3 regions of the Brachybacterium sp. GCM10030267 genome follow, and region 2 is predicted to be linked to each of the others. Evidence: riboswitches for the same ligand, from Rfam matches in the RefSeq annotation. Region 2 holds a riboswitch; each other region holds the start of a gene.

Region 1 (10,316 bases), on a different contig from region 2:
GCTTCGTCGAGGTCTACGGCACCGAGGCGACCCTGACCTTCCCCGATCCCAACGTGTTCGACGGAGACTCCGCGCTGACGGTGTACCGCGGCGAGGAGCCGGCTCCGGTGCCCGCCACGGGCGCCACCACGGGTCGCGGTCTGGGCGTGCTGGAGATGGCCCGCGCGATCCGCGCCGGCGTCCCCCACCGCGCTCAGGGCGAGATCGCCGCCCACGTGCTGGACATCATGGTCGCCATCGAGACCGCCATCAGCCGCGGCGAGACGGTCACCGTGAACTCCTCGTTCACCGAGGTCGAGCCCATGCCGGCCGACTTCGACCCGTTCGCCTCGACCCTGAGCACCGCCGCGGCGACCGTCTGAGCTCCGCGCGGCTGGACGGTACTCACACGCACAGGCGCGGCTATATACATCGCGCCTGGCCGCTGGAGTACCGCTGAGCAGGATCGCCCTGGCTCGCACGGCGCACCCGCCGAGGGCCCCTGCTCCCATCCCGGGAGCAGGGGCCCTCGGCGCGACGCGGTCAGCGGGCGATCGCCCGGGTGACCTCCTCGATGCTGGTGCCGCCCTCGACCAGCATCCCGTAGATCTGCTCGTACCTCGCGGCCATCACGGGCAGGTCGAACCGCTCGAGCGCATCGCGCCGGCATTCCTGGGCACTGATCTCCCCGGAGCGCTCGATCGCGGCCGCCAGGGCCTCCACCCCGGTGGCCAGGAACCCGTTGTGCCCGTCGCGGACGATCTCCGGGACGCTGCCGCGCGGGGTCGCGATGACGGGGGTGCCGCAGGCCAGGGCCTCGGCCATGACCATCCCGAAGGGCTCCTCCCAGCGGATGGGGAAGACCAGGCACGAGGCGCGGGCGACGAGGGAACACGGGGCGACCAGCCGCGGCCATGACCCGGCACCGCCGAGGAGGCCACCCCTGCCCTGACTCCCCGGCATCGTGCGCGTTCACAGATCGCCACAACCCATACGGCCCACCACGAGGCACGGATACAGTCACCAGCGGCCACCACTGGAACCGCGACGACGAGGGCACGCCATGACCCGCAACCACCTGACCGAACGCCTCGATACCGGCACCGTCATCTGTGCCGAGGGCTTCCTCTTCGAGCTCGAACGGCGCGGCTACCTGACCGCCGGCGAGTTCGTGCCCGAGGTCGCCCTCGAGCACCCCGAGGCGCTGCGCACCCTGCACGTGGACTTCCAGCGCGCCGGCTCCGACATCGTCGAGGCCTTCACCTACAACGGTCACCGCGAGAAGATGCGGGTCATCGGCAAGGAGGACCTCCTCGAGCCCCTGAACCGGTCCGCCCTGCAGATCGCCCGCGAGGTCGCCGACGCCGTCCCGGGCAATCTCGTCGCCGGCAACATCTCCAACTCCAACATCTGGGACCCTGCGGACACCACGACGCAGCGCGAGGTCCGCGGCATGTTCGAGGAGATGGTCGGCTGGGCCGTCGAGGAAGGGGCCGACCTGATCGTCGGGGAGACCTTCTACTACGCCGAGGAGGCGCTGACCGCGCTCGAGGTCGCCAAGGCCTCCGGCCTGCCCGTGGTGATCACTCTCGCCCCGATGGCGTTCCAGGAGATGGCCGAGGGCGCCGGGATCGTCGAGACCGCACAGCGCCTCGAGCAGGCCGGGGCCGACGTGGTGGGTCTCAACTGCTTCCGCGGGCCGGCGACGATGCTGCCGTGGCTGCGCGAGATCCGCGAGGCCGTGGACTGCCACGTGGGCGCCCTGCCGATCCCGTACCGCACCACGGAGGAGGAGCCGACGTTCTTCAACCTCTCCGATCCCGCCGCGGCCGTGCCCTCCCCGCACGGGCGCACCTTCCCCACCGCCCTGGACCCCCTGCTGACCAACCGCTACGAGATCAGCGCCTTCGCCCGTGAGGCGCTGGAGCTGGGCGTGAACTACCTCGGGGTGTGCTGCGGCGCAGCCCCGATCCACATCCGGGAGGTCGCCGAGGCCGTCGGCCGCACCACCGAGGCGAGCCGCTACTCCGAGCGCATGGAGAACCACTTCATGTACGGCAGCAACGAGCGCCTCCCGGAGCATATCGTCGGCTTGGGCTCGCGCGCCTGAGCGTCGGCCCCGGACAGGTTCGGGTCCGGCCCGACGAGGCTCCAGGCTTCGCCCGAAGAGCTCTTGACTCGGCCCGACGTCGCTCGGGGCTCCGCCCGGCGCGAGGGCTTGAGCTTCCAGCGATCGCGGGCCCGAGCAGTCGATCATCGGCGCGGAATATCGGATACTGCCAGTGACCGGACACCACCGGAGGAAAGGAGCAGGACGATGACCAGCACGCCGCACGAGCACTCCCCCGAGGCCCCGCTCGAGGACGCCCTGGACCAGGAGGTCGATGCCCTGCCGGACGACGGGACCACGGACGCCCTCGGCTCCGAGGAGCTCGGCTCCGTCACCTCCGCCTACGCCGATCCAGCGGATGTCCTCGACCAGCGCCGCGAGGTCCCGCTCGACGAGGACTACGCCCCCGAGGCGACCGGTGAGGACGGCTCCGAGGACAGTGCCTTCGGGGCCGACGACGGCGCCTTCGACTCCGAGTGAACGGCGACCGACCGCAGGAGCGGGACGCCGCTCGCTGACCGGCGGGACAGTCGGCCAACCTGACCGGCGAGACCGTCGGCCCAGCTGATCGGTGGGACCGTCGGCGCACCTGATCGGCGGGACCGTCGGCCCACCTGATCGCTTGATCTCCGACCCATCGGTCATGCGTGATCTCGCCGCGTGATCGGTGACCCTCCGGGAATCGATCAGGGCGATCACGGCCCCGCTCAGCCGCCCCGGGACCCGGCCCCAGCGCCGGGGTCCCGGGGCGGCTCCTGCTGTGTCGGGGTAAGGTCGTCGTCGACACGGGGTGCCCCGCCAGGGGCTGAGATCACACCCGACGAACCTGATCGAGTTAGCGCTCGCGGAGGGATGTCATGACGTCGCACTGCGTCACTGCGTCACTGCGTCACTGCGCCGCTCGCCGCGTCGCGAGCGCGCCTCGAGGTCGGGCCCCGGGTCACCGGATCGGGAGCTCCCATCCGGACGGATCGACCGACGAGGAGAAGTCCCGATGTCCACCTCTTTCACCGACGACCTCCGTGAGGCCAGCGAACCCACCTGGACCCGAGCCGTCCAGCACCGCTTCGTGGCGGAGCTCCACGACGGGTCGATCCCCGACGAGGTGATGGCCGGATACCTGATCCAGGACCATCGCTTCCTCGACAGCTTCCTGGTGCTCCTCGGCGCCGGCATCGCCGAGGCCCCCGCGTTCGAGGCCCGGCTGCGGCTGTCGCAGTTCGTCGGCGAGGTCGCCGGGGACGAGAACACCTACTTCCTGCGCGCGTTCGAGTCCCTGGGCGTGAGCGAGCACGACCGCGCAACCGTCCCGGACACGCTGGCGACCACCGGCTTCACCACCATCTTCCGCGAAGCCGCCGAGACCCGGGACTATGCCGCGATCCTCGCCGTGCTGGTGGTCACCGAATGGCTCTACCACGACTGGGCCGCCGCCGCTCCGGACCCGCGGCCGAGCAGCTTCGTCCACTCCGAATGGATCGACCTCCACGACAACCCGGACTTCGCCGGCTTCGTGAACTTCCTGCACGCCGAGCTCGACGCAGCAGGACCCGGCAGCCCCGAGCGGGCCCGGGAGTTCTTCGAGCGCACCGTCGCCCTCGAGCTCGACTTCTTCGAGCAGTCCTACCTCCACCCGTTCACCGGGGAGGCACGATGAGCCTGTTCGACGATCTCAGGTCCGCCGCCCTGCCCGACTGGGACGATTACACCCGCCACCCGTTCGTCGAGCAGCTCGGCGCGGGCACACTGCCGCTCGCCGCATTCCAGGACTACCTGATCCAGGACTACCTGTTCCTCATCCAGTTCGCCCGGGCCAACGCGCTGGCCGCCTTCAAGAGCCGACGGCTCGAGGACATCCAGCACTCCGCCGATGCCCTCGCGACGACCCTGGCCGAGACCGATCTGCATGTGCGGCTCACCGCGAGCTGGGGCATCGATCGCTCGCAGCTGGACGCCGCACCCGAGAAGCAGGCCACCGTCGCCTACACCCGGTACGTGCTCGACTGCGGGCAGGTCGGTGACCAGCTCGACCTGAATGTGGCCCTCGCCCCGTGCGCGATCGGGTACGCCGAGATCGGGGCCCGTCTGGCTCCCCGGCTCGAGGAGCAGCCGGAGCACCCCTACCGCGACTGGATCGCCGAGTACGCGAGCGAGGAGTTCCAGCAGGCCGCGCGCGACGCCATCGCCCACCTCGACGTCCTGGCGGCGCGGTCCCTCACCGAGCAGCGATTCGAGGAGGTGGCCACGGTGTTCCGCACCGCGACCCGGCTCGAATCCGCCTTCTGGCAGCAGGCGCTGGACGGCGCCGTGGAGTGAGGGGCCACGCCGCGGCGGGCAGCCAGAAATCGGTTCCCGCCCGCCATCGAGGGTTGATACGAGGCCAGCGGCACAGTATGGTCGCACCCAAGATCAGCGGGAAACCGGTTTCTCATCGCGAGGGCGCGAGGATGATCCGCGCTCTGCCACGACATCCCCTGTGTGGTCGCCGTACCCGAGAGGCGAACCCGCTGCGATCGGACGAATGACCCCGCCGACGGCGGTCCATTCGAAGGACAGCAATCCACACTCAGGAGAGCCCGTGCTACGACGCCGACGTTTGATGCAAGCCCTGACCACCGCAGCGGTGGCTGCCCCCCTGACTGCTGTCGGCGCGACCACCGCGCAGGCGCGCCCCGAGGACCCGGCGCGAGAGACCCTGCGCGCCGGGGACGGCTGGGGGTCCGCCGGCGCCGGCACCACGGGAGGTGCCGACGCCGCCGGCGACATGGTGTTCACCGTGACGACCAAGGCCGAACTCATCTCCGCGCTCGAGCGAGCCGGCGACGAGCCCGTGATCATCACGGTCCGCGGCACGATCGACATGAACACGGGGCCCGACGGGGCTGCGCTGACGTGCGAGGACTACGCCGACCCCGCGTGGGACCTGGAGGCGTACCTCGAGGAGTACGACCCGGCCCACTACGACGGTGACCCGGAGGGACCGCTCGAGGACGCACGCGACCGTTCCCACCAGGCACAGCTGAACAGCATCCAGCTGGACCTGCCGAGCAATCTCACGCTCATCGGTGAGGACGACGCACGCCTGATCGGTGTGAGTCTGATCCTGCGCGGCGAGAACATCATCGTGAGGAACCTGGAGCTCACCGGCATGGAGAACTGCTTCCCGCAGCGCAACCAGGACGGGTGGGTCTCCGAGGGTTTCGACGTCGTCGGTCTGATCGGCGCCAAGAACGTGTGGCTCGATCACCTGACCATCGACGGACCGTATCGCGCAGGCGAGCCCAAGGAAACCATCTTCGGCGACGTGGTCCACCGGGTCGACGGCCTGCTCGACATCACCAATCAGGCAGACCTGGTCACCGTCAGCTGGAGCACGATCAGGAACGGGAGCACCTCGGTGCTGATCGGCAACAGCGACAGCAAGCCGGAGGACGAGGGCAAGCTTCGCGTGACCTTCCATCACAACCGGTTCGAGAACCTCGCCGAGCGAGCCCCACGCGTCCGCTACGGGGCTGTCCACGTCTACAACAACCTGTTCGTCATCCCCGACGCAGAGCACTTCGTCTACTCGTGGGGAGTCGGCGTGAACTCCAAGCTCTGGATCGAGGACAATGCCGTGCGTGCCGTCGACGGTGTGGCCCCCGCGGAGCTCGTGCACGCATGGGGCGGGACCGAGGTGCACATCGGCGCCACACGATTCAATGGACAGGACGTCGACCCGCTCGCCGCGTACAACGAGGTGGCCGAGGACGCGCTGGTCGAGTACCCGGGCCCGGCCCCGACCCTGTACGGCCACCGCCACCCGCTTCCCGCGGTGGAGCCCGTCGTCCGCGCCAAGGCAGGCGCGCACGGACTCTCCCGGTAAGACCCCGGGGAGCCCGCCACCGGAGGCCGGTACACGACATCTCAGGGCCGGGCCTGCCCGCAGGTATCCGACGACGTCCCACCGAGCAGGTGCTCCGGGTCAGCGCCCACCGGACTCCTGAGGACCTGCTCGGCGGGGCCGCGCCGGCCGGCCGCCGACTCAGGCCAGCAGGATGCCGGCGATCGTGGCGCTCATGAGGTTGGCGAGGGTCCCGGCGAGGATGGCCTTGATGCCCATCTGGGCGATCTCGGAACGGCGCTCGGGGGCGATCTGGCCGATGCCGCCCAGCAGGATGCCCAGGGAGCTGAAGTTCGCGAAGCCGGTCAGGCTGAAGGTGATGATCGCCGCGGACTTCTCGCTGAAACTGCCGGCCTCGGGACCGAAGTTGGTGAAGGCGACGAACTCGTTGAGCACGAGCTTCTGCCCCACGAAGCTGCCGGAGGCGACGGCCTCGCTCCACGGCACGCCCAGCATGACCATGACCGGGGCGAACACGTAACCCAGGATCTGCTCGAACGTCAGGTCACCGGCACCGAACCAGTCGCCCACCGTGCCGATCAGAAGGTTGACCAGGCCGATGAGAGAGATGAAGGCCAACAGCATCGCCCCGATCATGGCGGCGAGCTTGAGCCCGTCGCCCGCGCCACCGGCCGCGGCGTCGATGACGTTGCGGTACTGGATCTCGCCGAGGTCCTCCTCGGCGTCGTCCGTCGTCTCCTCGCCAGTGGCCCCGGCGGAGGCGTCGGACCTCGTCGCGCCGGCAGTGCCGGCAGTGCCGGAGCCGGCCGGGACCGTGCTGCTGTCTCCCGAGCGTGCCGCCCGCCGCGACTTCGCGGCGCGGCTGCTCGCGGCGACCAGCTCGGCCTCGCGAGCGACGGCATCGGGATCGTCCTCGGGCACGATGATCTTGGCCATCAGGAGGGCGCCCGGAGCGGCCATGAAGCTCGCCGCGATGAGGTATTCCAGCGGGGCGCCCAGCAGCGAGTACCCCACCAGCACCGAGCCGGCGACGGTCGAGAGCCCGCCGACCATCACCGCGAACAGGCCCGAGCGGGACAGCCGCTTGATGTAGGGGCGCACCACCAGGGGTGCCTCGGTCTGCCCCACGAAGATGTTGGCGGCGGCATTGACGGATTCGGCGTAGCTGGTTCCCAGCAGTTTGCCCAGCGCGCCGCCGAGCCAGGAGACGACCTTGGGCAGGATCTTCCAGTGGTAGAGCACCGCGGTCAGCGAGGCGAAGAAGATGATCACCGGCAGCACCTGGAAGGCGAAGACGCTCCCCTCCTCGGGCAGCACCGGCCCGAACAGGAAGGAGATGCCCTCGCCGGAGGTGTTGATCACGGCCTGGAAGCCCTCCGAGACCTTCTGCAGGGCCCACCGTCCCGGCCCCCAGTACAGGACCAGCACGCCGAACCCGACCTGGAGCGCGAGCGCCCCCAGGACGGTGCGCAGGCGGATCGCCCGGCGGTTGCTGGACAAGGCGAGAGCGATCAGCAGCAGGCCTGCCATCCCTCCGATGCCCCAGAGCAGGTCGACCATCGCTCTCACCTCACAGAAGCAGATCAGGAATATATGCCGCGGTCGCAGGCGCCAGTGTAGGGGTCGCTCGGACGTGCGCCTGCCGCGGCGGGGCCCGTACGTGGCGGTGTCCTCGTCCGGCTGCTGCCGGTACATCGTCCTGCGGCCGTAGCGTGAGGTGAAGGTCGGGTCAGGCCCGCACCCGGTCACCCCGCGCCGGCTCAGGCGAGCGCCCGGACGATCGTCACCAGCGCACCGGCGACGGCCAGGACCACCACGACTCTCATCATCGTCGGCCCGGAGAAGCGCCCGGCGAGCCGCTGGCCGACGACGGTGCCGCCCAGGATGGCTGCGATGGTCACGATCCAGCCGCCGATGCCGAACGACGGCAGGGCCCACTTCGCGGCGAGGGACACGATGCAGATCACGGCGAAGTGCGCCTGGATCGAGGCCGCGAACCCACGGTGCTCCCAGCCCGTGGCGATCGCGTAGACCGCCACGGCCGGGCCGCCGACGCCCGCGGTGACGTTCATGAAGCCCGACGCCGTGCCGAATGCCGAGCTGACCGTCATCGAGTCCTCGAGCCGTCCCGAGCGGAAGAACACGGTGACAGCGATCGCCACGAGGACCGATACCCCCACCAGCACGGCGAGCGGATCCGCCGGCAGCACCAGCAGCACGAGCGCTCCGATGCCGATGCCCACCAGGGAGAACGGCGTGAAGCGCAGCAGACGCCGCCACTGGACGTCCCGACGCAGGAGCCAGAGGTTCACGGACGAGGACACCAGTCCGCAGAGGTTCGTGACCAGGACGCCCTCGAACGCCCCGAGCGTCAGCACCAGGAAGGGAGCGACGACCAGGGCGAACCCCATGCCCGTCAGCCGCTGCAGTCCCGCCCCGACGCCGACGATCACGGCGAGCAGGGTCAGGGCGGTGAGCGTCACCCGAGCCAGCCTACGGCGGCACGGTCGCCGGGACGACGATGCGACTGTCCACCCTCCACCGGTCACACGACACCGTGCTATTGACTATGGTGTGTGGCGCACACTATCGTGTGGGCTATGAGCGATGCCTTCGAAACTCACCTGCAGGAGCTGCGGCGCGGCACGATCGTGCTCGCCTGCCTCCAGCTGTTGCGCACACCCGGATACGGCTACGGACTGCTGCTGGATCTGGAACGCCACGGCTTCGCCACGGACGCCAACACCCTCTACCCGCTGCTGCGCCGCCTCGAGAAGCAGGGCCACCTCGCCAGCGAGTGGAACACCGACGAGGCGCGCCCGCGCAAGTTCTACCGCACCTCGGCCGAGGGCATCCGCCTGGCCGAGACCCTCACCACGGAGTGGCTCGCGCTGACCGCCGCGATCACCTCCCTCACCGACGACGACCGCCCGGACCAGGAGCACTGAGATGACCACCCCAGCCACCCCGTCACTGACCCAGCGGTACATCGCCGCGACGACCAGGTCCCTCCCTCCCGGGGCGCAGGACGACGTGCGGGCCGAACTCGAGGCATCGATCGCCGACGCCGTCGAGACTCGCACCGAGCAGGGCGAGGACCCCGCCGAGGCGGAGCGCGCCGTGCTCACCGAGCTGGGCGACCCCGCGGCCCTCGCCGCCGGCTACACGGACCAGCCCTTGCAGCTCATCGGCCCGCGCCACTTCCTGGCCTGGTGGAGACTGCTGAAGCTGCTGCTGATGATCGTCCCGGCCTGCGTCGTCGGCGGCGTCGCCCTGGGGCAGGCTCTGGCCGGCGCATCGTTCGGCGACATCATCGGCGAGGCGATTCCCCTGGGGATCTCGGTGATCCTGCACCTGTGCTTCTGGGTGACCTTCGTGTTCGCCGTGCTCGAGCGCACCGGCGCGGAGGCCACCAGCACATGGGACGTCGACCAGCTGCCCGAGGCCCCCACGGACGGCACCTCCCGCAGCGAGCTCGTCGCCTCGCTGGTGTTCCTCGTCCTGAGCGCGGCCGCGCTCTTCTGGGACCGTTTCCGCGGGTTCGTGTGGACCGACGGGGAGAAGCTCGCCGTGCTGCACCCGGACCTGTGGCCCTGGGGCGTCGCTGCCCTGCTGGGGCTGATCGCACTGGAGGCCGCACTGGCCCTCGCGGTGTACGTGCGGGGGCGCTGGACGGCGGCCCTGGCCACCCTCAACTCCGCGCTGGCACTGCTGTTCGTGGGGTGGGCGCTGTCGCTGCTGGCACGCCAGGAGCTGGTGAACCCGGCTCTGGTGGACGTCATCACCCGGGAGAGCGATCTGGCACCGGGCGCGCTGCGCACCCTGGCCATCGTGACCGCGTTCGCCATCGTCGCGGTCTCGATCTGGGACATCGTCGACGGCTGGCGGAAGACCCGGCGGGACGCCCGCTGACCAGGCCCGCCACCGGGCGAAACACGCACCCAGCACAGCCCGACACCCCTGCGCCGATGTCCGGACTCCCGATCGGGCCGTGGCAAGAAGGTGTAGCTGACCCCTGCCGTCAGGCTGGCTGTGAGTCATGGAGGCGTAGCCGCGGTGTAGCCGCGTCAGGAGAGGAGAAGCCCGTGTCGATCAGCCCCGGCTATACCGAGGACGAGATCCGTGAGATGGTTTACCACTACGAGTGCCTTCCTCACGGCGCGAAGTTGGAGTGGGTGAAAGCGCAACCCTTCTCGTTAGGTGAACTTCGCCGCTGGCGCCGCTCTGTTCATGAAGGAGATCTGTCTCGAGGTTTGATTCCTCGTGATGACATCAGCCCTTCAACCTCGATCAAGGAGCGTAGGCGAATGGCGCACGAACACTCCCTTCGAAACACTGAGAAGCGAGTCTGTGAACTCGAAGACGAGAACAAGCGTCTGCGAG
Region 2 (10,316 bases):
CCCGCTGGACCTGGTCACCAGCTACTTCGGGATGCGCTCGACCGCCGTGGGCGGTGGGGCGTTCCTGCTGAACGGCCAGCCCTACGACGTCCGCAGCGTGCTGGACCAGGCCTTCTGGCCGGAGTCCCACCTGGCGGCGCCCGAGCCGCTGGCTCACCGCCGCGAGGTGGAGCTGATCAAGGCGCTCGGGTTCAACGCGGCCCGCATGCATCAGAAGATCGAGGACCCGCGCTTCCTGTACTGGGCCGACCGGCTCGGTCTGCTGGTCTGGGGCGAGGCGCCGGGGGCGTACGAGTTCTCTGCCCTCGCCGTCCAGCGGCTGACCTCCGAGTGGATGGCGGCCGTCGAGCGGGACGTCTCCCATCCCTCGATCGTGACCTGGGTGCCGCTGAACGAGTCCTGGGGCATCCAGCACGTCACCGACGACCCGGCCCAGCAGGCCTACGCCAGGGCGCTGACCGATCTCACGCGCGCTCTGGACCCCAGCCGCCCCGTGGTCTGCAACGACGGCTGGCAGCAGCAGAACACCGACATCCTCACGATCCACGACTACGAGGGCGACGGCGCCGCCCTGGCCCGCACCTATGCCGACGAGGCCGCCCGCACGCGCGCCGTCGAGGGGATCGCGCCGTCCGGCCGGTTCCAGCTCGTCGGCGGCGCCGAGGACCACGGGCAGCCGGTCATGCTCACCGAGTTCGGCGGCGTGAACTATCAGGACGGGACCCGGCGGGCCGACGGGTGGGGCTACACCCGCGCCACCGACGGCGAGGACTGGATCGAACGGATCACCGCGCTGTACGACGGGATCCGGGCCAGCAGCTTCCTGTCCGGCTCCTGCTACACGCAGCTGACCGACACCATGCAGGAGACCAACGGGCTGCTGAACGCGGACCGCACCCCGAAGATGCCGATCTCGGAGATCCGCCGGGCGGTCACCGGCAGCTGAGCGCGCCCGGGCAGGCCGGTCAGGCCGGTCAGGCCTGCCACGGCGCGTCCGGCTCGGCACTGGATCAGGTCAGCGCCTCGGACCAGACCGGTCCGTCAGAACAGGTCGGGCTGGGCCTCGCCGCGCAGGACGGCCAGGGCGCGGCGCGCGCGGGCCCCTCCCCAGGGGGAGAGGATGTCGGCGTCGGCCTCGTCGATCAGTGCCCAGTCGTCGAGCTCGGAGGCCTGCGGCACGATGTTCGCCTCCAGCTCGGCGCGGGGGACCACCCCGGCGTCGAAGACGAAGTGGACCGCCATCGGGGCGCTGCGCGCCGGGTTCGCCGGGGACCAGTTCGCCGCGAGCAGCCGGCCCACCTCGAGGTCGAGCCCGAGCTCCTCGAGCACCTCCCGCTGCGCGCACTTGCGGGCATCCTCCCCGGGGTCCACGCCGCCGCCGGGCAGCAGCCAGTGATCGCGATAGTTGGGCTTCTCGACCACGAACCGGTCGTCCTCGTCACGCAGGATCACCGCCCCCGAACTGATGACCTTGGGCAGGGAGGCGAAGTAGGCGGGATCGGGCAGCAGACGCGGCATGTCCCCATCGTGTCACTGTCGGCGTGTCACTGTCGGCGTCACTCTGCGCGTTCGAAGCGCACGGTCACGCCGGGCGCGGCCTGCGCCAGGAGATCGAGCCCGGTGCGGGTGGCCACCGCGATCACGGGGTAGCCGCCGGTGGTGGGGTGATCCGGGCCGAACACGACCGGTAGCCCCGAGGGCGGCACCTGGATCGCCCCGGGGACCATCGCCTCGCTGGGAAGGCTCGCCGCGCCCTCGGGCACGGGCAGGGGAGTGCCGTCCAGGCGCACGCCGATGCGATCCGAGTCCGGGCGCACCGTCCACTCCGTGGCGAGCAGCGCCTCCAGGGCCGACGGGCCGAGCAGGTCATCGCGCGGGCCGGGATGGATCGGGATCTCGAGCGGTGACGGGGCGGGCAGGGAGTCCCCGCCGGCGGGAGCATCGATCACCAGCAGCGCGATCTGGCCGGGGACCGCATCGAGCCCGCGCACGGGACCGGTCAGCAGGTGGTCCCCGGCGGCCAGCGGGTCGGGGCCGAGACCGGAGAGGGTGTCGCGCGAGCGCGACCCGAGCACCGCCCCGCCGGTCGGGGGCGCCGCCGCGGCCCTGCTCGCGCCGCCGGCCCGGCCGACGGTCCCGTCGGGCTGCTCCGCCGAGGCGCCGGTCTCGCCGGAGCGCTCGGACCGTCGCACCGCGCGGATCCCGCCCCGGACGGCCATGACCAGGCGCAGTCCGGCCGCCGCCGGCCCGAGCTCGACCTCGTCGCCGCGGTCCAGGGCGATCGGGGCGCCGCGTCCCTCTCCGGCGGTGAGGTCGAGCGGGGCGGCCTCGGGGTCGTCCCGCCGCACCGTGAGCCGGGCCGGGGCCCCGGCCACCGCGATCACCGTGGCGGCCGACGCCCGCAGCCGCAGCGGTCCCACCAGCGTCTCGAGCACGGTGGCGTGGGCGGGGTTGCCCACCGCGAGGTTCGCCTGGACCAGGGCGCCGCGGTCGAACGCTCCCGACGGGCTCACGCCGATCGCGCCGCGACCGGGCCGGCCGTCGTCCTGGAGGAGGGTGAGCGGACCGGGGGAGAGGACCTCCAGCGCCGGGGTGCCCTCGGTGATCGGCGTCCCTGTCGCGCCTCGCCGTCGGGTGAGTCGGGCGGGTGCGGCCGCGGCCTCGCGCCCGGCGCGCGCGAGGGTCGTGGCCGGCCGGGCGGTCCGCGCCGTCGGCCGCTGCGCGGTGAACCGCACCCGGGTGCCGGGCGTCAGCAGGGCGGGCGGCTCACGGCTGGGATCGAAGAGGTCGACGTCGGTGCGGCCGATGAGCTGCCAGCCGCCGGGGGAGGGGCGCGGGTAGATCCCGCAGTAGCGGGAGGCGAGGCCGACGGCGCCGGCCGGCACGGTGGCCCGCGGTTCGGTGCGGCGCGGCACCTCCCACGGAGGCCCGGCGGTGCGTCCTGCCCCGGCAGTGCGTCCTGCTCCGTCGGGATCCCCCGCCTCGTCGGCCACGAGATAGGCGAAACCGGGGGCGAAGCCGCCGAAGGCCGCGGTCCAGGTGGTCGCGGTGTGGGAATGGATCAGCGTCTCGGTGCTCATGCCCAGCAGTTCGGCGGTCTCGACGAGATCCTCCCCGTCGTAGACGACGCCGATCCGGTGCTCCGTGTCCCCGGCCGATTCGCCCGGAGCCGCGCGCAGGTGCTGAAGCAGCTCCGTCAGCTCCCGCAGGTCCCGCGCGACGGAGCCTCGAAGCAGCAGGGTCCGCTCCGCCGGGACCAGCTCGATCAGGGCAGGGGGAGCCAGCCCGCGCACCGCGGCCGCGGCGGCCAGCACGGCACGGGTGTCGGGGTACTCGGCCAGGATCGCGGTCTCCCCGGCCCGGTGCACGCGCAGCGGCGGGGCCAGCAGCCATCCCGCCTCGGGCGCGGCGGCGCCGGTCACAGCGCCGCCTCCAGGTGCACGCCCGCCGCCTCGAGCCGGTCCCGGACGGTGCGGGCCAGCGCGACCGCCCCGGGAGTGTCCCCGTGCAGGCACAGGGAGCGGCACGGCAGGTCGAGCCCGCTGCCGTCGGCCGTGCGCACCCGTCCCTCGGAGGCGATCGACAGTGCCTGCTCGGCGACCGCCTCCGGGTCGGTGAGCACAGCGCCCGGACGACTGCGCGGCATCAGGGTGCCATCGCCCAGGTAGGCGCGGTCGGCGAAGCCCTCGAGCACCACCTCGATCCCGGCCTCCCGTGCCCTCTCCACGACCACGGCGCCCGGCGCGGCGACCAGCGGGAGGTCCCCGAGGTCGCGCAGCGCCTGGATCACGGCGCCGGCCTGGGCCTCGTGGCGAGCCAGGGTGTTGTACAGGGCGCCGTGGGGCTTCACGCCCCGCACCGCGGTGCCCTCGGCGCGGGCCATCGCCTCCAGCGCGCCGACCTGGACGATCAGCAGATCGGTGAGGTCGGCCGGGGCGATGTCCAGGAATCTCCGGCCGAAACCGGCCAGGTCCGGGTAGGCGACGTGCGCGGTGATCGCGACCCCGTGCTCGGCGGCGGCCCGGCAGGCGGCGCGCATCGTCCCCGGATCCCCGGCGTGCCCTCCGCAGGCGATGTTCGCCGTGGTCACCACCTCGAGCATGGCCGCGTCATCACCCATCGACCACGCGCCGAAGCCCTCACCCAGATCGGCGTTGAGGTCGCACACGGGATGGTCGGCGCTCATGCGGCTGCTCTCCTTCGCTCTGCCCGCCACGACGACGGGGTCACCGCTCATTGTCCGCGCACGGCGCCGGCGCGGCCAGGGGTGACGGGCGGTAGTGTCGCGGCCATGAGCGAGCGCCCGACCGACCAGACCGATCCGTCGCCGCGCGCGGGCTCCTCGGCGCCGGACAGCTCCGCCGCGCACCACGTCCTGGACCAGGCCGACGGCGGCGAGCCCCGCCGGCTGCTGTCGCTGAGCGATGAGCAGCTGGCCGGTCTCGACGGGCACCAGCAGCCCCAGTTCACCGCCATGCCCTGGCTCGACCAGCGCCCCGACCAGGCCGCCGTCGCGGCCGAGGTCGGACTGCGCTCGCTGATCGCCGACGGGCGGGTCAGCGCTGCCCGGGACGGGGCGACCGGGCGGCTGCGATGGGTGGCCGGCACCGAGCTCCGCGGCTGCCAGCTGCTGCGCCGCACCGCCGCGCGATTCGCCACCGCGGAGCGCACGGTGCAGTCCGAGAGCGGCCCGCTGGTCAGCCGCGCGTACTACTACGTCCATGAGACCGGTGTGCTCGAGGAGGAAGTGACCCCGTCGGGCATCCACCACTTCACACCGTTGCGGGTCGAGCAGGTCCCCGCCCGGATCGCCACGCTGATCGACCCGAACTCCGTCGCCGGCCAGGGCGGCGCCCCGGTCACCGTGCGCCGCACCGAGCTCGCCTCAGGACACCCGCTCGCCGCCCGGCTCGCCGACACCCGTGCCCAGAGCGTGCTGACCACAGTGCACGCCGACGACGACAGCGTGCAGCAGGTCAGCGTGTATGTCACCGGCAGCGAGGTGCTCACGATGGAGGCGCTGGACCCGGCCGCCGAGGACCCGCCGCTGGAGTTCCGGCCCGTCGACGCGGGCGACCTGGTCGCACTCGCCGCGGCCGTCGTCTCCTGAGCGCCTCCCGCAGGATTCGCCGGCCCGCGCGCGGCCCATCGCGCTGGTCAGAGGCTTCCGCGGGGCCCCTCAGCTCGTGAGGACGTCTCAGCGTCGGTCAGCTCGTGAGGGCGTCCCGCAGCGTCCGGGCCGCTGCCTCGGGATCGTCGGCCTCGGTCACGGCGCGGACCACCACGATCCGCTCGACACCGGCGCCGAGCAGCTCGGGGACACGTTCCGCGTCGACTCCGCCGATGGCGAAGAACGGCTTCGCGTCCCCCGTCCGCTGGGCGGCGGCGCGCGGCAGGTCGAGGCCGACGGGGGCGCGGTCCGGCTTCGTCGGCGTCGCCCACACCGGACCGGTGCAGAAGTAGTCCGGACCCGCATCGGCGTCGGCCGCCTCCATCTGCTCGATGGTGCGGGTCGAGCGGCCGATCAGGACGTCGCGGCCCAGCAGCGCACGGGCATCCAGCGTGCTCAGGTCGCCCTGGCCGAGGTGGAGGATGTCCGCGCCGGCCAGCGCGGCGACGTCGGCCCGGTCATTGGCCGCCAGCAGCGTGCCGTGCGCGTCGGCGATCGGCCGCAGCGCCCGCAGGGCCTCGACCTCGGCGCGGGCCTCGGCCGCCTTGTCCCGCACCTGCAGGATGTCCACTCCGCCGCGGAAGGCGGCCTCGGCGAAAGCCAGCAGGCCCTCGAGCCCGCGCGAGAGGTCGACGCAGACGTACAGGCGGGAGGCGCGCAGGGCTTCGCGGCGCCGGGCACCGGCCTCGCTGGTCGCCGACGAGTGAGCGTTCATGGGCACAGCCTGGCACAGAGCGTGACCGGGACCCGGAACCTCCGGCCTGCCGGCGCCGTGCCGCCGGCACCGTGCCGCAGGCACTGGCCCGCCGGCTCGTCGGCGTCTGCGCCGGCGCGTAGACTCGAGGGGTTCCGTGGGAGCCCGAGACGCCGGGCTGAGAGGGCGCAGCGCGCCGACCACCAGCACTGGATGCGGATCATGCCGCCGTCAGGAGGAATCTCAGGATGCGTGCCATGCATGTCGCCGTCATCGGCGCGGGCATCGTCGGCCTGCTCACCGCCGCCGAGCTGCGAGCGCGTGGTCACCGCGTGGAGATCCACGCCGAGGGGGTCGCCGACGGGGCCACGTTCGCGGCCGCCGGGATGCTCGCCCCCGCCGCGGAGATCCAGGTCGGGCAGGGCCCGCTGTGGGCCATCATGCGCGAGGCCTCCCAGGCGCACCGCGATCTCGCGAGCCGCCTCGCCGCGCGCACCAGCGTGGACCCCGGCTACCGGGACGATTCGACCGTGATGATCGGACGGGACCACGCCGACGCCGCCGCGCTGCGCGACCTGGCCGAGATCCAGCGCTCCACCGGAGCGGCCGTCCGCGAGCTCACACCCCGGGAGCTGCGCCGTCTCGAGCCCGCCCTGGCCCGCGGCATCGCCGGCGCGCAGCTGATCGAGCACGACCACCAGGTCGACCCGCGGCGCCTGGCCGCCGCCGTCCAAGACATCCTGGCCGGAGCGGGCGGACCCGGGGACGGCCCCGCCGTTGCCATCCACCGTCGCCGCCTCACCTCGCTCGAGGAGATCGACGCCGAGCGGATCGTGCTGGCCGCAGGGCTGGGTGCGGGAGAGATCGCGGGCCCGCACCGCCGCCTCGGCCTCGCCCTGCGCCCCGTCCACGGCGACATCCTGCGCGTGCGCGTGCCGACCTCGCTGCTGGCCCCGGGCGAGGACAACCTGGTGGCCCGCACCGTGCGCGCCACCGTGCGGGGACGATCCGTCTACCTGGTCCCGCGCGCCGATCGCCACCTGGTCATCGGTGCCACCAGCCGCGAGGACGACCTCGCCGGCACCTCCACCGGCGGCGTCCACCAGCTGCTCCAGGACGCGATCGAGATCGCCCCGTCCGTGCGGGAGACCGAACTGGTCGAGGTCACCACCCGGGCACGCCCCGGCACCCCCGACGACCTCCCGCTGCTGGGCCCCGTGCCCGGCGATGACCGCGTGATCGTCTCGACCGGCTACCACCGCCACGGGATCCTGCTGTCCGCTTGGGCCGCCCAGCGCACCGCCGAGCTGCTCGAGGACCCCGCCGCGCCCCGCTCGCAGCTGCTCGACGCGGTCCGGCCCGAACGCTTCACCATCCCACCGCCGACGGCGTCCCTCCCGCCATCCCCCGTACCCAGCGCCACCGCCTCATCCGCCCAGGAGAACCCATGAATCTGTCCCTGACCGTCAACGGCGACGAGGTCGCACTCCCGCCGGGAAGCACCGTCCGCGACCTGGTCAGCTCCCGCCTCGGCCAGGAGATCGGCGAGGACGGCCGCGCGAGCGACGGCAGTCCGCTCGGCGTCGCCGTCGCCCTGGACGACACCGTCGTGCCCCGCACCCGCTGGGCCACGACGCCCGTGCCCGATGGCGCGCGCTGCGAGTTCGTCACCGCCGTGCAGGGAGGCTGACCCATGACCCGTCCCTCCGCACGTCCCGACCTCGCCGACGACTCGTTCACCATCGCCGGCACGCCCCTGACATCGCGCCTGATCATGGGCACCGGCGGGGCCACCGACCTCGCCGCGCTCGAACGCGCCCTGGTCGCCTCCGGCACCGCGCTGACCACCGTCGCGATGCGCCGCTTCTCCGCGGCCACCGGCAACTCGGTGTTCACGCTGCTCGAGCGGCTCGGGATCAAGGTGCTGCCCAACACCGCCGGCTGCTTCAGCGCCCGCGACGCCATCCTCACCGCGGAGCTCGCCCGTGAAGCGCTGGAGACGGACTGGATCAAGCTCGAGGTCATCGCCGACGAGGACACCCTCCTGCCCGACGGCATCGAACTGGTCGAGGCGACCGCCGAGCTGGTCCGGCGCGGCTTCACCGTGCTGCCCTACACCACCGACGATCCCGTCCTGGCCCGTCACCTCGCCGACGCCGGCGCCGCCGCGGTGATGCCGCTCGGCTCACCGATCGGGACGGGCCTGGGCATCCTGAACCCGCACAACATCGAGCTGATCACCGCCCAGGCCAGCGTCCCGATCGTGCTCGACGCCGGGATCGGCACCGCCTCGGACGCGGCGCTGGCCATGGAGCTGGGATGCGACGCCGTGCTCGTGGCCAGCGCCGTCACCCGCGCCCAGGACCCCGAGGCCATGGCCCGGGCGATGGACTGGGCCGTGCGCGCGGGACGCGCCGCCGCCGGGGCGGGACGGATCCCGCAGCGCCGCCTGGCGCTGGCCTCCTCCAGCTTCGAGGGACTCATCGAGAGCGACGCCGTCGACGCCGACGATGCCGGGGACACCGAGGCGGTCGGCGCGGCCGGGGCGCCCGCCGCGACCGGACGGATGGCCGAGTCATGGTGAGCGCAGTCCCCGGCCGCAGCCCGTCGGCCGCCGTCTCCCACGGCCAGAGGCTCCCACCGCTCGCCGAACCCGGCCCCGAGCTGACGGCGGAGCAGATCGAGCGCTACCGGCGCCAGATCACCCTCGACCAGATCGGCACCCTGGGCCAGCGCCGCCTGCGCGCGGCGCGGGTGCTGCTGATCGGGGCCGGCGGCCTGGGCAGCCCGGCGCTGAGCTATCTCGCCGGAGCCGGGATCGGCACGATCGGCATCATCGATGACGACGACGTCGACGTCTCCAACCTCCATCGCCAGGTCATCCACGGCACTGAGGACGTCGGCACCCCGAAGGTCGCATCGGCCGCCCGCGCCGCCCATCGGCTGAACCCCGAGGTCGCGGTCGAGGCGCACCACCAGCGGCTCAGCCCGGAGGGTGCTGTCGACCTCGTCGGGCGCTACGACGTGGTCGTGGACGGCTCGGACAACTTCGCCACCCGCTACATGGTCGCCGATGCCAGCGAGATCACCGGGGTGCCGATGGTGTGGGCGGCCGTGCTGCGCGGCCAGGGACAGGCCAGCGTGTTCTGGCCCGGCCGCGGCGCCCACTACCGCGACCTGTTCCCCGAGCCCCCGGCCCCCGGGGACGCACCCTCCTGCGCCGAGGCGGGCGTGCTGGGCTCCCTGCCCGGACTGCTGGGGACGATCATGGCCGCCCAGGTGATCCAGCTGGTCACCGGCACCGGCGACCCGCTGGTGGGGCGACTGCTGCTGTGGGACGAGGCCACCAGCAGCTCGCGCACGCTGCGCCTGGAGCTGGAACCGGATCGCGCCCCGGCCACCCGGGTGCAGGTCCCGGCCGCCGCGGACCCCGCTTGCCGCAGCGGCGGTCCGGGGCCGGAGGAGACCCTCGATGCCTCCGCGCTGCGGGAGCTGCTCGCGCGGAGCGCGGGGATCACGCTGATCGATGTGCGCGAGGACTGGGAGGTCGCCGCCGGCACCATCGAGGGGGCAGTGCACGTGCCGGTCGGGGAGATCCTCGAGCATGGCGCGGACGCGCTTCCCGACGGCACGCTGGGTACCGAGACCGTCCTGTACTGCCAGGCCGGGTCACGCTCAGCCCGGGCCCTGGAACGGCTGCGCGGATCCTGGCACGGGCGCAAAGGGCGCCTGCGCCACCTCGAGGGCGGCTATTCGGCCTGGAGCCCGCAGGGCCGCTGACCCTGCGCAGGGCGGCTGACGCCGGGCAGGGCCGCTGACCCCGGGCCGACCTGTCAGGAACCGGACCCGGCCCCGGTCGCTCGCGCCCACACGGCGAGCACCTCCTCGATCCGCCCGTGCAGGCGCACCGTGGCGTCGGGGTCCGCTCGGGTGGGGCCGTCGTTGAGGATGACCACCGGCTTTCCCTGTCGGCCGGCGGCGCGCACGAAACGCAGTCCCGACTGCACCGAGAGGCTCGAGCCGAGCACCAGCAGCGCGTCGGCCGCCTCGAGCGCTGCGAACGCCGCCGCGACCACCTCGCCTCGCGCGGACTCGCCGAAGAACACCACGTCGGGCTTGAGGATCCCGCCGCACAACGGGCAGCCCGGGTAGCGGAACCTGCTGGTGCGGTCCACCTCGGCGTCCCCGTCGGGCGCCTGGGCGGCGTCGGCCGCCAGCTCCGGCAGCCGCGCCGCCAGCTCCGGATTCATCACCAGCATCCGTGAGTGCAGCGTCGCGCGGGAGGTGAGGGTGCCGCACTGCTGGCAGCGCACCCGGTCCAGGCGACCGTGCAGGTCGATCACCGGATGGGAACCGGCCGCCTGGTGGAGGCCGTCGACGTTCTGGGTGATCACCCCGGTGGTGGTGACGGCGGGGCCGGCCAGGGCGGCCAGCAGGTGGTGCGCGGGGCCG
Region 3 (10,316 bases), on a different contig from region 2:
CGTTCCACACCGACCGGAATGGTTCCTGAGCCCCGCTACCCTGAGAGGGACTTCGAAGGAGTTCCATGACCGACACCTCCGGCCGCCCCGGCACCACGGGCCAGCCCGCGGAGCAGGCCTGCGCCGACCCGCACGACCACACCGGCCACGACCACCCGCCCACAGGCGCCGACCTGGTGCGCGGCCTGGTCCAGGGCTACTCGATCCTCGCCCTGATCATCCCCGTGCTCGGGGTGGTCCTGCTGCTGGCGATCCTGCCGCTGGCCCCCACCAGCCCCGTGGTGCTCCTGCTGGGCGTCGCCCTGGGCGCCTCGCACCTGCTCGCCCTGGTCGCGACCAGCCTGTTCGTCGCGCGCACCCGCCGGCAGCTGGCCGTGAACCCAGGGCTGCTCGCGGTGCGCAGCACGATCGAGGAGGTGCTGCGCGTGGCCGCGGTGCTGCTGGCGATGCTGCTGTGGCCGGCGGACATCCGCGCCGAGCTCGGCGTGTGGGTCGGCGCGGGCGCGGCCATCGTGTGGCTGGCCCTGGCCACGGTGCAGACGGTCGCGACCCGTCGCCGCATCGCGCGCCCCTCGCAATGGTCCGAGGACGCCGTCTCGACGCTGCTCGCAGGACGCGTCGGCGCCCGCTCCACCGTGATCATGCGGCTGCTGGACGTGATCGGCACCGTGGCCTTCCAGGTGGGAGCGACCGCCCTGGTGATCATGTCCCCGGTCCTCGCCATCGGCACCGCGGTCCTCTCCGTCGGCTCGGGCCTGTCCACCCTGGTCATCCAGCGCCGGCCGCCGGCGCAGCGCTCCCGGTCCCCCTGGGCGTACGCCCCGCTCGTGATCGGCCTGCTGACCCTCGCCCTCGCCTCGCTGGGTCTGGCGACCCCCTGACGGCGCACCCCCCCACACCTGTCCCCTCCGTCCGATCCCGCAGGAGCGATGATGACCACTGCCCCCTCGTCCGAGACCACCGTGAACTCCGGCCTCGTCCTCGACCAGGTCGATCCGGGCATCCGCCTCCAGGACGACCTCTTCGGCCACGTCAACGGGCGATGGCTGCGCGAGCACCGGATCCCGGCGGACCGCTCCAGCGACGGAGCCTTCCATCAGCTGCGCGACCTCTCCGAGGAGCGGGTGCGGGAGATCGTCGAGCAGGCGGCGGCAGAGGTCGAGCAGGCGGCGGGGACCGGGGACGGGGCCGCCGAGGGAGCACCCGTCACCGACCGCGGCCGCGTCGGCGCGCTGTACCGCATGTTCATGGACACCGAGGCGATCGAGGCGGCCGGTACCGCGCCCCTCGAGGACATGCTGAGCGCCATCACCGCGGCCGACGACCTCGAGGCCATCACCCGCACCATGGCCGCCCCGGATTCGGGCGCGAGCGCCCTGCTGGCCTACGTGTGGACCGACGACCACGATTCCTCCAGCTACCAGGTCAAACTGCATCAGGGCGGGCTCGGCCTGCCCGATGAGTCCTACTACCGCGAGGAGCACTACGGGCAGATCCGCGAGGCCTACACCGAGCACCTGGCCGCTCTCGCCCGCCTGACCGGCCTGCCCGGCCGCGAGGGCCTGGTCGAGGGCGATGCGGACGCACAGGCCACCGCGGTGATGGACTTCGAGACCCGCCTGGCCGGATGCCACGTCGACGTCGTGCGCCTGCGCGACCGCGAGAAGTCCTACAACCCGATGGACGAGGCGCAGCGCCGCGAGCTGGCCCCGGCCTTCCCCTGGACCGCCTACATCGAGGGCACCGGCGCCCCGGAATCGGTCTTCGACGTGGTCTCGGTCGGCCAGCCCGAGTTCGTCTCCGCCGCTGCCGAGCTGCTGGCCGGCGAGGACCTCGCCGTGCTGCGCACCTGGCTGGCCCTCCACGCCGTCTCCTCGTACGCCCCCTACCTGCCCGCGGCCATCGTCGAGGAGGACTTCGCCTTCTTCGGGAAGGTGCTCTCCGGCGCCGAGGAGCTGCGCGAGCGCTGGAAGCGCGGCGTCGCTTTCGTCGAGGGCGCCGTGGGCTTCGCCGTCGGCCGCGAGTACGTCGACCGCCACTTCCCGCCGGCCCACAAGGAGCGCATGACCGCCCTGGTCGATGCTCTGCTGGAGGCCTACCGCAGCTCGATCGGGACCCTGGAGTGGATGACGCCGGCCACCCGGGAGAAGGCGCTGGCCAAGCTCGAGAAGTTCACCCCCAAGATCGGCTACCCCGAGCGCTGGCGCGAGTACGACGGGCTCGAGGTGGTCCCCGGCGACCTGGTCGCCACCGCGCGCGCCGCACGCCGCTTCGACGCCGACTACGAGTACGCCAAGGTCGGCGGCCCCATCGACGAGACCGAGTGGCACATGACGCCGCAGACGGTCAACGCCTACTACAACCCCGGGCGCAACGAGATCGTCTTCCCCGCCGCCATCCTGCAGCCGCCGTTCTTCGACGGCGAGGCGGAGGACGCCGTGAACTTCGGCGGCATCGGCGCGGTCATCGGCCACGAGGTCGGCCACGGCTTCGACGACCAGGGCTCGAAGTACGACGGGGACGGCAACCTGGTCACCTGGTGGACGGCCGAGGACCGTCAGGCCTTCGACGACCGCGCCGCCACCCTCATCGCCCAGTACTCCGAGCTCTCCCCGCGCGACCTCGACGACTCCCACCGCGTCAACGGCGCCCTCACCATCGGCGAGAACATCGGCGACCTCGGCGGTCTCTCCATCGCCGTGAAGGCATACCTGGCCAGCAGGTCCGCCGAGGGGGCCGCGGCCGAACTGGACGGGTACACCGGTCTGCAGCGCATCTTCCTGTCCTGGGCGACGGTGTGGCGGGGCAAGAACCGCACGCAGGAGGCGATCCGCCGGCTCGCGGTGGACCCGCACGCGCCGATGGAGTTCCGCTGCAACACGGTCGCCGGCCATCTCGACGAGTTCCACAGCGCCTTCGGCGTGCGCGAGGGCGACGGGATGTACCGCGCCCCCGAGGAGCGGGTGTCGATCTGGTGAGCACGACGGTGAGGATCCCGTGAGGCCCGAGGCGCCGTTCTACGTCGGCACCACCAGGCCCTCCTGGGTCGGGTGGACCCGCATCGCCCTGACCCTGCTGTTCGGTGCGGTCCTGGCGCTGGTGCTGGCCCAGCGCGGCCTCGTGGCCGCCGTGCCGCCGGCCGCCGGGGTGTTCGCACTGCTGGCGCTGTGGACCTGGATGGGCCAGCACACGCGCTTCATCGTCGACGACCGCGGCCTCACGGTGAGCCTCGGCGGTTTCCTCCCGCGCCCGACGTGGCCGCTGGCCGGCTTCCGCACCGTCCAGTACCGCATCGTGCCGCAGCCGGCCGTCGGGGCAAGCCTCGGCGGCTACGGATGGCGCCGCGGCATGGTGATCCCCGCCCGGCCCGAGGAGCTGCGGCCCGTCGGCGACCGGAAGCTGCTGACCGGCGGTGAGACGCGGCAGTCCTACCGCATGGTCGTCACCCGGCCGGGGACCATGGTCGAGATCGTCGGCCGCGAGGGCACCGGGTATCTGCTGACGCCCGAGGACCCCGAGGCGACGGCCGCGGCCATCGACCAGGCGATCCGGGCGCGGCGCTGACGCCACCGCCGAGGGAGTATCCTGAGTGCCGGTCATCCACTGACAGGGGAGCACCAACGGGGTGCTGAGAGTGCGCGAACCTGCGCAGACCCTCGAACCTGATCCGGTTCACACCGGCGTAGGGAGTCGGGATATCCGTGCGGCATCGATGATGCCGTGCGCCCCTTCCGTGAGAGGAAGGAGAAGTGATGACACGCTTTCGCACCATTGATCTGCTGGTCACCGTCATGATCGGGGCAGCCTTCGGCGTCGCGTTCCTGGGGTACGGCCAGCTCTACACCCTGATCAGCCCGCTGACGATGGCGTTCCGCCCCGCCGAGGGTCTGCTGGTGGGCATCTGGTTCCTGCCCGCCGTCCTCGCCGCCCTGATCGTCCGCAAGCCCGGCGCGGCGCTGCTGGCCGAGATGATCGCGGCATGCCTCGAGATGCTGCTGGGCGGCCAGTGGGGCTGGGGCACCGTGGTCTCCGGCCTGCTGCAGGGCGGCGGCGTCGAGCTCGCCGTCGCGCTGACCGCGTACCGCCGCTTCACGCTCCCGGTGGCCGTCCTCGGCGGAGTCCTCGCCGGCGGCCTGGAATGGATCTGGGAGCGCTTCGCCTACTACCCCGAGATGAGCTGGCCCTTCGCCCTCATCCTGCTCGGGTTCTTCCTCGTCTCCGGCGCCGCGCTGGGCGGCGGCCTGGGCTGGGCCGCGACCCGTGCCCTGGTGGCCACCGGCGCGGTGGATTCGCTCGCCGCGGGACGGGAGCACGCCCGCGCCGCCGCGGCGTGAGGACTGCGGCGTGAGAACCAGGGAATCCGCCGCCGGGGCCGCGCTTGCGCTGTCCCGGCTCAGCTGGCGCCCGAACTCGCGGCGGGAGCCGACGGTCGCCGACCTCGACCTGAGCATCCCCGCCGGTCAGCGCGTGCTGCTCGCCGGCGCGAGCGGCAGCGGGAAATCGACGGTGCTGCGCGCCCTCGCCGGTCTTCTCGATGAGGAGGCCGGCGAGCTCTCGGGGCACATGGCGGTCTCGTCCCGGCCCGGAGAGCGCGGCCTGCTGCTGCAGAATCCCGCGCACGCGCTGGTGGCCGCGACCGTGGGCCGCGATGCCGCCTTCGGGCCCGAGAACGCGGCCCTGCCCCGGCCGGAGGTCCACCGGCGCGCCGCGGCGGCGCTGGATGCCGCGCAGGTGGACCTGGAGCCGTCGCGCGGCCCGCTGGAGGCCTCCGGCGGGCAGCAGCAGCGCGTCGCCCTGGCCGGCGCCCTCGCGCTCGGCCCGGACATGCTGCTGCTGGACGAACCCACGAGCATGCTCGACGCCGAGACCGCCCAGCAGGTGCGCTCGGCGATCCTGGCCAGCGCCGAGGGCCGCACCCTGGTCGTCGCGGAGCACCGGATCGAGCCCTGGCTGGATCACGTGGACCGCCTGGTGGTCCTCGGCGAGCAGGCCCGGGTCCTCGCCGACGGGGACCCGCGGACGGTGCTGGCCGCCCAGAGCGATCTGCTCGAGGAGGCCGGAGTGCTGGCGCGGCGGGAGGCGCCGCCGGATGCCGGCCCGTCTCCGCGGCGTCCGAGCGGGAGCGATCCCGGGACGGTGGTCGCCTCCCTCGAGGAGGTCACCGTGCCGCGCCGGGGCGTCACGATCCCCGTCGGCCTCGAGGCGCGGGCCGGGCAGCTGACGGTGCTGACCGGGCCCAGCGGCGCCGGCAAGACGACCGTCGTCCGCGCCCTGCTGGGGGCGATGCGCCCCGCGACCGGCACCGTCCGGCGCCCGGATCGCGAGCGCATCGCCGTCGTCCCCCAGGATCCGGAGCACTCGTTCGTCGCCGCCACCGTGCGCGAGGAGCTGCTGGCCTCTCCGTGGGCCGACGACGAGCACCTCGCGGACGAGCTCCTCGAGCGCGCAGGCCTCGCCCATCTCGCCGGGGCCAACCCCTACCGGCTCTCCGGCGGGGAGCAGCGCCGCACCGCACTCGCGGCCGCCCTCGCCCAGCAGCCCGACCTGCTGGTCCTCGACGAGCCGACGGTCGGGCTGGACGCGCGCCGCCGCGGCGCCGTGCTGGACCTGCTCGAGGAGGCCGCCGCGCGCGGCTGCTCGGTGCTGGCCGCGACCCACGACCCCGAGCTCATCGCCCGGGCCGATCACCGGATCGAGCTGCCGGATTCAGGGCACGGGGATCCTCCCCCGCCGCGCCGCCGGATCCCGGCCGACGCCCTGAACCCGCTGACCCTCTGCCTGATCGGCATCCTCGCCGCCATCGGCTCGTTCGCGGTCCAGACCTGGCAGGGCGGACTGCTCGCGCTGCTGCCGCTCGTGCTGCTGGGCCCACTGGCGGTGCGCACGCTGCGCGGCGCGGCGCTGCGGCTGACCCCGATCCTGCTCTCGGCCGCCGGGCTGGCCTGGACCACCGCCCTGCTCGGGGACGCGCCCGCGCTGTCCGGGGACGCCTGGCTGCTGGGGCTGAAGGAGGCGGCCCGGATCATGATGTTCGTCGCGCCGGGGGTACTGGCCCTGGGCAGCGTGGACGTGACCGCCCTCGGCGACGCCCTCGGAGGCCGGCTGAGACTGCCCGCCAGGCCGGTCGCGGCCTCCGTGGTCGCGCTGGTGCGAGTCGGGCACCTCGGGCGGCAGTGGGAGATCATCCTGCGCACCCGGATCCAGCGCGGGCTGGGCACGGCCGCCTCGCCGCGGCTGCTGGCCGGGGCGACGCTCGCCCTGCTGGTCGACACCCTGCGCAGCGCCGAGCAGCAGGCGCTGGCGATGGATGCCCGCGGCTTCGCGACCGCGACGCGGCGCACCTGGGCCGAACCCAGCCGGTTCGGACCGGCCGACGTGCTCGGCGCGGCGATCGCGGTGGCGCTGCTGATCTGGCCCGCGATCGCGGAGCTGCTGGTCTAGCCTGGCACCGTGAACGACGACATCCAGCCCCAGCCCTCCATCCGGCCCGACGTGCCCGCCTCCGAGGACGAGGAGGTGATCGCCCTGGCCAACTCGATGCTCGACGCCGCTCGTCGCGGGGACGGTGACGGCCTGCTGCCGCTGATCGACCGGGGCGCCCCCGCCAACCTGCGCGACGCCTCCGGCAACAGCGCCCTCATGCTCGCCGCCTACCACGGCCACGCCGAGCTGGTGCGTGAGCTCGCCGCCCGCGGGGCCGACGTCGACCTGCTGAACGACCGCCGTCAGTCCCCGCTGGCCGGGGCCGCGTTCAAGGGCTACACGGACGTCGCCGTGGCACTACTGGAGGCCGGGGCGGACCCGGGCCTGGGCTCCCCGGACGCGCTGGAGACGGCCCGGTTCTTCGAGCGCGGCGAGATAATCACCCTGATCGAGGAGCACGCGGCCCGACGCGAGGACTGATCAGTCCGCCGGATGGCGGTAGACCATCGGCACGTGCTCGATGCCTGCCTCCATGAACAGGCCGCCGACGGTCTCGTAGCCCATCGACTGGTACCACGTCTCGAGGTAGGCCTGGGCGTCGATGTGCACCTCGGCCTGCGGCGCCTGCTCGCGGGCCACGTCCAGCGCCGCGCGCATGATGCGGCGCCCGAAGCCGTCGCGACGGTTCGCGGCCCGCACGGCGAGCCGGCCGATGCGCAGCACGCCGCCGGGTTCGTGGAGGACGCGGATGTGCGCGGCGGGTTCGCGCTCCAGCCCGGCGGCCTCGGCCTCCGGCCCGGGCACCTCGATCCACAGCAGGGTGGTCGTGGCCTCGAGGTCGCGACCGTCGAGGTCCGGGTCGGTGGCCTTCTGCTCCATGGTGAAGACGTCCTGGCGGAGCTTCGCGAGCAGGTAGAGCGTGCGGGGGTCGATGTCGGGCACGACGGAGCGTCGCAGCACGGCGCCGGTCTCCGGGTCCGGAGCCGACGCCGCTGGGTGGATCACGGGTTCAGGCATGGTCACCACATTACTGCTCGGGAGCTTGCGGCGTTCCCGCCGTCGCCGCCAGCCGCGCGACGGCGGCCCGCCACTGCTCGACCATCCGCGGCCCACCGTGGCCCTCGTCCTCGATGATCACCAGTTCGCTGCCCGGCCAGGCACGATGCAGCTCCCAGGCGGTCACGGCGGGGCCGGAGACGTCGCGTCGGCCGTGGATCAGCACGCCCGGGACGCCGGCCAGGCGGCCCATACCGCCCAGCAGGCCGGCACCCGGCACGCCGCCCCAGCGCGCGGCCCAGTCGGCCACGAACCCGTCGTGAGCCCAGTAGTGGGTGACGAGGCGGGCGAAGGTACGGCGCTCACGTCGCTGCTCGTCGGTGAGATCCGCGGGCGGAGTCGCGATCTCGGTGGAGCCGGTGCCGATGCGGATGTGCTCGTCCTCCCAGGTCATCCAGGCCTCGGCCGCGGCGTCGACGAGATCGGGATCATCGCCCAGGAGCAGACGACGGTAGGCCTCGACCAGTCGCACCCGCGCCGGTGAGGTGTCGCGTCGATCGAAGTCGCCGTGCGTCTCGGCGAAGCCGGCGAACCGATCCCAGGCCTCGGGGAACACGGATCCGATCCCTTCGGTGATCCAGTCGACCTCGCGCCGCGAGGTGCTGGTGACGGCGAAGAGGACCACTCCGAGCACCCGGTCCGGATGCGCCTGGGCGTAGGCGAGGGCGAGCGTGCTGCCCCACGAGACGCCCTCGACGATCCAGGCGTCGATGCCGAGGTGCTCGCGGAGTGCCTCGATGTCGGCGACCAGGTGCGCGGTGGTGTTCGCACCGAGGTCGACGGGACCGGGGGCTCCGGCCGACGGGGTCGAGGCCCCGGCGCCCCGCTGGGAGAGGCCGACGATCCGGCAGCGATCAGAGGGAGCGCTGCGGCGGTACCCGGGACTCAGTCCGCTCCCCGGGCCGCCGTGGAGGTAGAGCACGGGCACGCCGTCGGGTGTGCCGCTCTCCTCCCACCAGATCTCGTGCCCGTCGCCCACGGGCAGGTGGCCGGAGGCGTTCAGAGGCAGGGGCGGAGGGGCGGACGCAGAGCTCACAGCGCCCATTCTGCCGCGGGGTGCTCGCGCGTCCAGGCCGCCCGGCGGCTGCGCACGCTCTGGCACCTCGGGCACCAGAACACGGTGCGGGCGGCGAGGTCGCGCGAGCGGATGGTGGTCCCGCACAGCCGGCAGGGCAGGCTCTGGCGGTGATAGACGTAGAAGGACTTCTCGCGCGGCACCACGGAGGGGTCCTCGTCGCCGTTCTGGCGGGTGCCGCGGGAGCGTTCGACGATGCGGGCCTCGAGGTCGCGGTGCTCGGGCTGGGTGGTGACGATCCGTCCGGTGCGCGCCCCGTAGGCCATCAGCGCGGCCAGGTCGGTCCACATCTGATCGAGCATGCCGGCGCTGAGATCCCGGCCGGGCACGAACGGGTCCAGGCGCGCCCGGAACAGCAGCTCGGCGCGGTAGATGTTGCCGATGCCCGCCACGACCTTCTGGTCCATCAGCTGCGTCCCGATGGCCGTGCGGGAGCGGCGCACGGCCTCCACGAACCGGCGCCGGTCGCCGCCGCCGCTGCCGTTCGCGTCCGGTCGCAGCGGGTCCGGGCCGAGCCGGTCCAGGACGGCCTGCCGGCCGGGCCCGTCGAGCACCTCGCAGGCGGTGGGACCGGTCAGCTCGGCGAGCCCGCGAGCGCCGACCAGGCGCAGCCGCACCGTCGGCCGCGGGACCAGGCGCCGCCAGTCCAGCACGCCGTCGTCCCCCAGCTCCTCCTCCTGCTCGCCCAGGCGCACGCGCGGTGCGCCGATCGCGTGGGCGTCGGCGAAGCCGGGATCGCCGGCGAAGGTCCAGGAGCCGTACAGGCCGAGGTGGACGTGGATGTGCCGGACCATCGGCGAGCCCGGGTCCACGTCCGCCGAGGGCGCCAGTGCCAGGAACAGGTGCTTGCCGGCCGCTTCGGCGGCCAGCAGCACCATGCCGTCGACCTGCGCCGCCTCCGCGAAGCGGCCCTGCGGGCTCGAGATGCGCACCCTCTCGCCCCCGAAGCCGCGGCTCAGCGCCGCGGCGAGCCGGTGGACGGTGTGCCCCTCCGGCACTACGGCGCCGAGGGGGCGGCGACGCCGGCGGGATCGCCGTAGCCGCCGGTCTCCTCGTAGCGGGCGACCAGGTCGATACGGCGCTGGTGACGCTCCTCGCCGGAGAACGGCTCGGCCAGGAACAGGTCGATCAGCGCCTCCAGCTCGGGCTCGGTGTGCTGGCGAGCGCCGACGGAGATCACGTTGGCGTCGTTGTGCTGGCGGGCGAGGCGCGCGGTGTCCTCGTTCCAGACCAGGGCGGCACGCACCCCGGTGACCTTGTTCGCGGCGATCTGCTCACCGTTGCCGGAACCGCCGATGACGATCCCGAGGGAGCCGGGATCGGCGACCACGGCCTCGCCGACGTCGGTGCAGAACGGCGGGTAGTCGTCCAGGGCGTCGTACTCGTGGGCACCGTGGTCGGTGACCTCGTGGCCCTTGTCCTGCAACGCCGCGATCAGGCGGTTCTTCAGCTCGAAGCCGGCGTGGTCGGTGCCGATGTGCACGCGCATGGGGGTGGATGTGCCTCTCTGGGTCAGGCCGGTCCGGTTCGGTCCGGTTCGGTCCGGTTCGGTTCAGCTGAAGTCGACGCCGCCGCTGCGGGTGCGCTTGAGCTCGTAGAAGCCCTCGAGCGTGGCCATGGTCGCCATCGCGTCCAGCAGACGGCCGGCATCCTCGCCCTTCGGGGCCGGGGAGACGACGGGGCCGAAGTACGCGGTGCCCTCGCCGAAGGAGATCACCGGGGTGCCGACGTCCTGGCCGACCATGGAGATGGCTCGCTCGTG

Evidence for each region. A riboswitch is a leader RNA that binds a small molecule or an ion and turns the genes downstream of it on or off. The one in region 2 is predicted to bind thiamine pyrophosphate.
Region 1: it holds a riboswitch for thiamine pyrophosphate, as region 2 does, so the genes downstream of both, ACFQS2_RS04010 (TenA family protein) here and thiO (glycine oxidase ThiO) in region 2, are expected to answer to the same signal.
Region 3: it holds a riboswitch for thiamine pyrophosphate, as region 2 does, so the genes downstream of both, ACFQS2_RS15415 (ECF transporter S component) here and thiO (glycine oxidase ThiO) in region 2, are expected to answer to the same signal.

Annotation. Positions count from the first base shown of each region.
Region 1 covers NZ_JBHTCX010000003.1:340,865-351,180, forward strand. The annotation lists gene ACFQS2_RS03990 (Gfo/Idh/MocA family protein) at 1-362, shown strand, start outside; gene ACFQS2_RS03995 (glycosyltransferase) at 523-942, opposite strand; gene ACFQS2_RS04000 (homocysteine S-methyltransferase family protein) at 1,043-2,089, shown strand; gene ACFQS2_RS04005 (hypothetical protein) at 2,297-2,569, shown strand; TPP riboswitch at 2,866-2,959, shown strand; gene ACFQS2_RS04010 (TenA family protein) at 3,084-3,746, shown strand; gene tenA (thiaminase II) at 3,743-4,405, shown strand; gene ACFQS2_RS04020 (polysaccharide lyase family 1 protein) at 4,713-5,954, shown strand; gene ACFQS2_RS04025 (NupC/NupG family nucleoside CNT transporter) at 6,114-7,493, opposite strand; gene ACFQS2_RS04030 (TSUP family transporter) at 7,694-8,416, opposite strand; gene ACFQS2_RS04035 (PadR family transcriptional regulator) at 8,534-8,881, shown strand; gene ACFQS2_RS04040 (permease prefix domain 1-containing protein) at 8,883-9,845, shown strand.
Region 2 covers NZ_JBHTCX010000011.1:169,917-180,232, forward strand. The annotation lists gene ACFQS2_RS10010 (glycoside hydrolase family 2 protein) at 1-946, shown strand, start outside; gene ACFQS2_RS10015 (NUDIX domain-containing protein) at 1,042-1,518, opposite strand; gene ACFQS2_RS10020 (carboxyltransferase domain-containing protein) at 1,557-3,422, opposite strand; gene ACFQS2_RS10025 (LamB/YcsF family protein) at 3,419-4,186, opposite strand; gene ACFQS2_RS10030 (hypothetical protein) at 4,292-5,110, shown strand; gene thiE (thiamine phosphate synthase) at 5,208-5,885, opposite strand; TPP riboswitch at 6,012-6,118, shown strand; gene thiO (glycine oxidase ThiO) at 6,113-7,315, shown strand; gene thiS (sulfur carrier protein ThiS) at 7,312-7,554, shown strand; gene ACFQS2_RS10050 (thiazole synthase) at 7,558-8,448, shown strand; gene ACFQS2_RS10055 (ThiF family adenylyltransferase) at 8,442-9,644, shown strand; gene ACFQS2_RS10060 (NAD-dependent protein deacetylase) at 9,698-10,316, opposite strand, start outside.
Region 3 covers NZ_JBHTCX010000017.1:178,993-189,308, forward strand. The annotation lists gene ACFQS2_RS15400 (hypothetical protein) at 66-881, shown strand; gene ACFQS2_RS15405 (M13 family metallopeptidase) at 933-2,978, shown strand; gene ACFQS2_RS15410 (glycosyltransferase) at 2,998-3,564, shown strand; TPP riboswitch at 3,599-3,706, shown strand; gene ACFQS2_RS15415 (ECF transporter S component) at 3,753-4,334, shown strand; gene ACFQS2_RS15420 (ATP-binding cassette domain-containing protein) at 4,345-6,441, shown strand; gene ACFQS2_RS15425 (ankyrin repeat domain-containing protein) at 6,451-6,903, shown strand; gene ACFQS2_RS15430 (GNAT family N-acetyltransferase) at 6,904-7,440, opposite strand; gene ACFQS2_RS15435 (alpha/beta fold hydrolase) at 7,451-8,515, opposite strand; gene ACFQS2_RS15440 (Fpg/Nei family DNA glycosylase) at 8,512-9,552, opposite strand; gene ACFQS2_RS15445 (ribose-5-phosphate isomerase) at 9,552-10,043, opposite strand; gene ACFQS2_RS15450 (disulfide bond formation protein DsbA) at 10,107-10,316, opposite strand, start outside.